Methanovulcanius yangii: one gene and its partner. The main gene of each other region encodes a partner of the protein of the gene in region 2 in a complex. Links are inferred from orthologs where the notes say so. Each region holds a gene or a part of one and is shown on either strand. Other genes may lie near its edges.

Region 1 (2,665 bases), 880 kb from region 2 along the record:
AATCTCATTTCTGGCAAGTTCGGTAACCCCTTCCTCATTGATGAGAACCTGAGGGGGAAAATAAATCGAGGTTATTTCGGCGATCTTCTCCGCCCCCAGTTCATCTATCATGTGCTCGGCAACGAGTTTGCCCACCTGGCCTACTCCCGGGAGCCCTTCAATGAGAATTTCTCCGGTGATATTCTCCTCACGGGCAAGCTGGATAGCAATGTCATCCATGGTATATCCTCCGGCGATATGCTCCATATTTGTCTTCAGGGGAAAAACGTGCCGGGTGTGCGGTAGAGGTCGCCCTTCCACAGGACGGACAGGAAAAGGAGAGGGTGTAAGTCCCGTCATGCGGGCATTTTCGAATTTTTCCGGCCATTAATTCTTACCAGAGCGCTGTTTGCGAACAAATTCCCCGGTACCGCCGGCACGTTCAACAACACCGATAGCGGCTTTCGCAGCCTTGTCTATCGCTTTTTCAGCGGTCTTATAATCATGTGCCGTAACTTTCACCCGGTATTTGGGTGCGCCAACGTATACCAGTTCAATGTCAACATCTTCAACATTCGGCTGGGCACTTCTGAGAGCCCTGCGTATCACATTGACGCCATCAGGTTTCGTAGACGTCAGAATCAGATTACCGGTGATGGTGACCTTCTGTAATTTGACATTCTCACCTGCGACCTGGATCAGAGAGTCTGCAACCTTTTTGCTAAGATTCAGACGTTTTAATGTCCCTTTTTCATCGGTCAGAACGTCTTCGAATACCGGAAAGAGCGCCCCATATTCCTGGTAAAAAAGATTCTGTAATTCATCTTCATTGACACCAGTCGCTTCTGAAATGAATGAAATCCACTTTATGGCTTTCTGTTCATTTTTCCATTCGTGAATTTTCTCTTTCCGCTGGTGATCATTGACATCTTTCAGTGAGAGATCAATATGACCTTTTTTACGGTCCACGTGCAAAACCTTGCAGACGACTTTCTGTCCCTCCCGAACGAAATCCCTGATATGCTTGATCCATCCTCGTGCCACCTCGGCAATCGGAATCAGACCTTCGCGGTTGTTGTACTCATCGAGGGTTACAAAAGCAACAAAGTCTTTTACGTTTGTTACCGTGCAGACAACCAGTTCCCCTTCGTCAGGCCATTCTCTCTCTTCTAGCATAACTTCACTACTCACTCAAGTTCAGCGAGAATTTCTGCATTGATTATTGCATTCCCGCCACTTGGTTCAGCAAGAACCTTCCCACAGACAACACAATCAACCTTCGTGCTTGCCCGCTGGAAAATTACCTGTTCATTTTCGCAGTCAGGGCATTTGACCTGATAGAATTTACTGCGATTTTCCCTGCTAACTCGTACCATTATTATCACTCCTGGAGTTCGAACTTACCTGCTTTCACACCGCTGCGAAGATGCGCCTTGCCGCATGTAGTACAGCGGTACCGGACATTGATACGCTTTGTCGGTTTGTCGCCACCGGGAACCTTGGAGAATTTACCCATATTTCCTACTTTCCCGCGACGCGATTTCTGACGGTCAATCCAGTGAAGGTGCATGTCCTTACCTTTCTTGACTTTTTCGACTTCGTGTACCTCATGCTTTCTGCAGTAAGGGCAGTATGTCTTAAATTTTGTTGGCATTTTCATTGAAATAAGCCCCTTGAAATGGATTGCAAGTCCCAATATTATTTACCTGCCTTAATACTTAAGGCTATGTTGCGTTCATACAGGACTCGGGCATTCTTCCCAGGAAGAGTAACAATGTCTTCCTTTATAAGGCTATAAATTCTCCCGTCTGTACCCATAAATGGTTCGATATCTTCCATAATTCGGACGAGTTCATAGTCTTCTGTCACCGGAGAGCGCTGAGATCCACCGTCATTTGCCCCGGGAATCGGCTCCCCGCTATCCACAACAACAGCAGGCCGCTGTTCTTCGGCGGAATGAAGAGTCCCTTCTATCAGCTCTTCACGGCAACGGCTGATTGCCGCCGCAATATCTTCATACATCTCCCGCTCTTCTGGAAGCATTTTCCGCAGTTCCTGAGGGTCGACATATCGTGTCTCCATCTGATTGATGGCTACCTTGAGAATTTTTTTGAACCGTTCCTGCGCAATATCATTGAGAGTAACCTTGATACTCTCGGTTTCCTGAACAAGGTCCGTTCCACGCCCTGTGAGGAAATTCTCAATACACTTCGCTTCCTCGTAGAGTTCAGAGAGACGCCGCTTTGCCTTTTCGAATATATCAGGTGGGATCTCCGTGAGTGTACCGCTCTCCCGCTCGTCAAGAACAATAATCCTGATATCTTCTAATTCCATGAAAATCTCCTAACAGTCTCAATGTACCGGTGGAGGAGCAACCGCCGCAATTTCTGCAATCCCCCTGCAGCAGAGGAATACTGCCATCTCTTCTGGAACTTTTTGAAGCCCCTTCGTAAGAGTATACTTTTCTCCCATCATAGTCATTGCGAGCGGAAATGCACAATCGACATTTACCATGCCCTCTCCGAAGTCCACAACAGCATCACATAACGGATCGAATGCCTCGAGATCCTTCGGACCGGACAATTCAACGACCCTGAGTCCTGAACCTCCATGAAGAGAGGCGGGAGCACGGATGAGCCGTTTGACATCCGTCGTGACGGGCTCATCGGTAAGTGCCGCCCGACTG
Region 2 (4,490 bases):
GGAACGAAATCCTTTCCGTTGTGCACTTCGATCGTTTTTCCAATCATCTCAGGCAGGATGACCATGTCACGGGCATGTGTCCGCACACGCTCCTTGCCTTCCCGAATTTCACGAAGAACCTTCTCGTGGCCGGGGGTAAATCCGCGGTTGATTTTGCGGCGTGAACGTGCCGGCATAATGGGGAGCAGCTCGCTCATGCCCATCTGCTGAAGATCCTCGATCTTGTAGCCGTGGTAGGTGAATTCCTCTTTCCGCCGCGGCAACCTTCTCTGTGTTTTCTTTGCCATATTTCAGACCCCCTATTTCCTTCCGGTCCTCTTGGCCGCAATGTGGCCGACCTTACGTCCCGGAGATGTGCCACGTGCAACGGTCTTCGGCCTTCCGACGTGCTGGTGGCCACCACCGCCGAACGGGTGATCGATGACGTTCATACAGACAGCCTTGACACGAGGCCATTTCTGAGCCTGGCTCTTCATCTTGTGGAACTTCTTTCCGGCCTTGACGAACGGCTTCTCGCCACGCCCGCCGCCGGCTACGATGCCGATGGTGGCACGGCAGTCGCCGTTGAACCACTTGTGTGTTCCGGACGGCATCTTGATACCGACACGATCGCCATCCTTGCCGATGACCTGGGCCTGAACACCGCTTGCGCGGATGAACTTGCCGCCATCGTTGGGGCGTGCCTCGACATTGCATACGTAGGCACCGACGGGGACATTTTTGAGCGGCAGGGTGTTGCCGTTCTTTACCCGTGCCTCAGCACCCCATTCAACGTCGTCACCGACGCCCACGCCCTCGGTGACAAGCATGAACATCTTGTCCCCGCTTTCGAGCTGGATCTTTGCAATCGGGGTGTGACGGGCAGGATCGTGTTCGATATCAATGACAACCCCGCGGGTAACATCGCCGACATTGCCGGGATGCTTGAGCGATGCCTTGTATTTGTGCGAAGGGGCACGATAGGTCGGGCCGCCGCGTCCACGGTTCTGTGAGATAATACGTTTTCCCATGTTCCGCCACCTCAGAGTATACCGATACGGGAGAGGATCTCTTCCCCGGCTTTCTCGTCTTCAAACGAGACGATAGCTTTCTTCTGTCCCTTCATAGTCATGAGAGTCCGGACCGACGTGACTTTGTGCCCGAACATGTCCTCGACCGCCGCTGCGACATCATTCTTGCTTGCCTCACGGCGCACGAGGAACTGGAGCTTGCCATCGGATTCAAGAAGCATGGTTGCCTTTTCCGAGACAAACGGAGTTTTAATTACCATTTACATATCCTCCAGTCTCTTCAGTGCCCCTGCGGTCCAGACGGTCAGCCTGCCGGCCTGTGTGCCCGGGGCAAGAAGCTCTGCATTGAGTTCTGCGACGCTGACGGCATCGACACCTGCAAGGTTCGATGCTGCCTTCAGGGCAGTCTCACCGGTTACGATAAGAAGTGACGTGCGCTGCTTGTACCTGCGGCCACGCAGTTTCCCGCGGCCTGCACGGACCTTGCGGCTTGCTGCGGAGCGTTCCACATCTGCGAAGACGCCTGCTGCACGGAGAGCATTTACCACATCGGAGGTCTTGGTGAGGCCTTCAAATGCATCATCAAAGACAACGGGAATCCCTGCTTCGAAGCGGTGTCCGCGGGCTGCGACGAGTTCTTCGTTGATAGTCGCGGCAATTGCCGAGCGAATCGCCTTCCTCTTCTCCTGCTTGTTCATCTTTCGGACGAGGATCTTTGCAGTCTTCGGGGGGTGTGCAACACGTCCACCGACGGACTGGGGAATCCGTGCAACACGGGAACCGTTCTTCAGGCGGGGAACCTGTGCGACACCACGGCCACTTCCCCAAGAGACCGCAGACGTCCTCATGCCTGCATATGGGTCGGTGCCATGAGGCTGGTACCTCTCGCTCTGGAGTGCAAGAACTGCGTTTTTGATAAGATCCGGGCGGTAATCTTCGCTGAATACTGCCGGAAGATCGATCTCTCCTGCAGAGCCGCCGTCAAGTGTTCTAATCTGTGCTTTCATTCCTGATCACCCCTGTTTGCTGGCAAGACTGACGTACTGGATTACCGGTACGCGGTCTACATGGTTTCCTGGACGGATGGCCGGACGAATTCTGATAAGACGTTTTACCGGTCCGGGCACCGAGCCCTTGATGGCGACATAGTTCGACCGGACAAGACCATAATTCACAAATCCGCCTGCCGGGTTGATGTCTTCACCGCTCGTGCCGAACTTCAGAATCCGCTTGTTGTACTCGGTCCTCTGCTGGTATCCCATCTGACCCATCTGCGGAACCTGCCACCTGACGTGGGACGGATTGAACGGCCCAAGGTTGCCGATATGACGCTTCTTTCCCTGACGGCCGTGTTTCCCCTTCCGGGTCTGAATGCCCCAGCGCTTTACCGGACCATTTGTTCCCTTTCCGGTGGTAATTGCGGTGACATCGATGTACTGACCTGCATCGAAGATCATATCCGCTGTGATTTCGGTTCCCATGAGAGAGATTGCATATTCTACACGCTCTGCCATGCTGTCACCGCCGACACCCATTTCCATGATGTCGCCGGTCTTCTTCGGAACACCGGTAATCTCCGCGGGCTGCGTCTGCATGATGACAAAAATATCCGAGAGTTTCCCGGCTTCTGCCGCTTCGCGGATCCTGGAAACGTCTTCCTCGGACCATGCTTCAGCACAGGCGTGCTTCCCATAGGTATCCTCCCTGTAGCCACGGACACCGACAACCTTCATCGGGGGAATTTCAACAATGGTTACGGGCACCATGATCTCTTTGCCTTCTGACGGGCTGGAGGCATGGTCATCCACCATAATAAGATGGGTCATACCCACCTTATAGCCGGCAAATCCCTGCAGCGCCGGTTCCCCGTCGTACGCCGGCCAGGAGTGGTATTTTGGTACCTGGCTCAGGGCACGTTTGCGGGGACTGTATGCAAGTGAGCCCCTGCGTGGTCTGGATGTTTTCGACATTTTTCGATCAATCCTGTATTCTTGGTTTCAGTTGCGAACGTTAAGCCTCAGGGCACGAATGTGCCTGGAGCTCCGAGATTTCGTGCTGACAGTTCAAGGGTCAACTGACGCCATGGCCTTGCGGCCGGTTTCCGATGATGCAGCGTACCGCACGAAAACCTCTTTATTAAGAGATTTCCGACGAATTCCCTGCATACGGGCCCTTTTAGGTTGGGAGATTCTTCCGGTGTGGACCGGAATTGCTGATTCTCACAAAGTGATCCTGATTCTTCCCGCATTCTGCGCACCCATGATGGGCGGCGGAAATGGGCTCGTTTCCACGAAACGTCCACCCTTACGGTTCCGTCAGATCCTACGTCTTTCACCTGTTGCGCCTGTGCACAACCCATCTCGGTATCTCCCCCCTCCGAAAACGGAGGTGAGAGCCACCACGATATGAGAAGATCTCACCGGGCGGCCGGAATGATTCCGGCACCGGTAGATGAAATCCTCATATTGGTTCCATAAATATTGCAAAGAAAGAGATATAAACATGTCGGAAATTTGGAGAAAAGGAGTGCTTCATCCGAAGCAGAGATCGCCTTCTTCGGTGATATACACCTCAACATCATCCCTGACAAACCGACCCTTGAACCGTTCCGGGTTTGATTCCTTGAGACGGTTAATGAGACCTATTGAATCGTACCGCACCTTGATATGTATCTTCTCGGCCTCGGTATATATCTCCCCTATTGCATCGAAGAGATCCGTGCCCGACTTGATCGTACAAAGATGCGTCGCATCAAGAGTGTACAGGAATTCGAGAGTTTCCTTTGCTTTTTCGATATTCTCATATGCAGCCTTCTCAATCGTACACACATTCGCCTTGGACGTGTGGATGATATCTGCTATCTGTTGCTGTGTGAGACCCTGCTTGCGGAATCTGAGCACCTCTTTCTGCCGATCGGTAAGGAGCCCTTGTTTCATTAACTATAGTATCACGCGCAGAAACTTAAACTATTTCATTTAACATCAGCCGTACAAATCCGTCGATTGGCAGAAATTCAAAATGTTTATTACCAGACTTGTTGATAGTTGAATGTTCTCAAATTTGAGAGGTTTAGAATATGGTAGTTAAAGTTGGAGTTGCAAAATTAGGCAACATCGCAAGTGGTGTTATGGTCGAGTTACTCCTCGACGAGCGTGCAGACCGTCAGGACATGCAGACCTTCATGGCAACAAGCGGGACCAAGCTCGAAGTCGAGGACGTCGACCGTGTGGTCAGCAACCTTATCGCATACAAGCCCGACTTCGCAATTGTGGTTTCACCGAACGGTGTCCTCCCCGGCCCCACCGGTGCACGTGAAGCACTCAAGGCAGCAGGCATCCCCGTAATCGTCATCACTGACGATGTCACCACCAAGAAGGAATGGGCGGACCTCAAGGAGAGCGACTTCGGATATGTTATCCAGAAGGCAGACTCCATGATCGGTGCACGCCGTGAATTCCTCGACCCGAATGAGATGTCCGA

Evidence for each region. The genes of interacting proteins can lie anywhere in the genome.
Region 1: AZH53_RS06455 (region 2) and AZH53_RS01930 share a complex: the UniProt entries of both Methanocaldococcus jannaschii proteins name them as parts of the 50S ribosomal subunit. The link is inferred for Methanovulcanius yangii from one-to-one orthologs.

The regions. Positions count from the first base shown.
Region 1 is NZ_LTBL01000001.1:377,053-379,717, reverse strand. It holds AZH53_RS01930 (50S ribosomal protein L44e), read right to left. Parts: upstream 1,640-2,665; coding sequence 1,361-1,639; downstream 1-1,360. Other genes in the region: priS (DNA primase catalytic subunit PriS), read right to left, coding at 2,332-2,665; AZH53_RS01925 (hypothetical protein), read right to left, coding at 1,678-2,313; AZH53_RS01935 (30S ribosomal protein S27e), read right to left, coding at 1,167-1,355; AZH53_RS01940 (translation initiation factor IF-2 subunit alpha), read right to left, coding at 367-1,155; AZH53_RS01945 (RNA-protein complex protein Nop10), read right to left, coding at 212-367. UniProt on the Methanocaldococcus jannaschii protein: Binds to the 23S rRNA.
Region 2 is NZ_LTBL01000001.1:1,253,290-1,257,779, forward strand. What follows is about bases 1,003-3,815. They hold AZH53_RS06455 (50S ribosomal protein L3), read right to left. Parts: upstream 2,981-3,815; coding sequence 2,024-2,980; downstream 1,003-2,023. Other genes in these bases: AZH53_RS06440 (50S ribosomal protein L2), read right to left, coding at 1,003-1,010; AZH53_RS06445 (50S ribosomal protein L23), read right to left, coding at 1,022-1,270; rpl4p (50S ribosomal protein L4), read right to left, coding at 1,271-2,017; AZH53_RS06460 (Tfx family DNA-binding protein), read right to left, coding at 3,542-3,815. Outside these bases: AZH53_RS06435 (30S ribosomal protein S19), read right to left, coding at 1-287; more of AZH53_RS06440, read right to left, coding at 300-1,002; more of AZH53_RS06460, read right to left, coding at 3,816-3,946; AZH53_RS06465 (F420-dependent methylenetetrahydromethanopterin dehydrogenase), read left to right, coding at 4,087-4,490. UniProt on the Methanocaldococcus jannaschii protein: One of the primary rRNA binding proteins, it binds directly near the 3'-end of the 23S rRNA, where it nucleates assembly of the 50S subunit.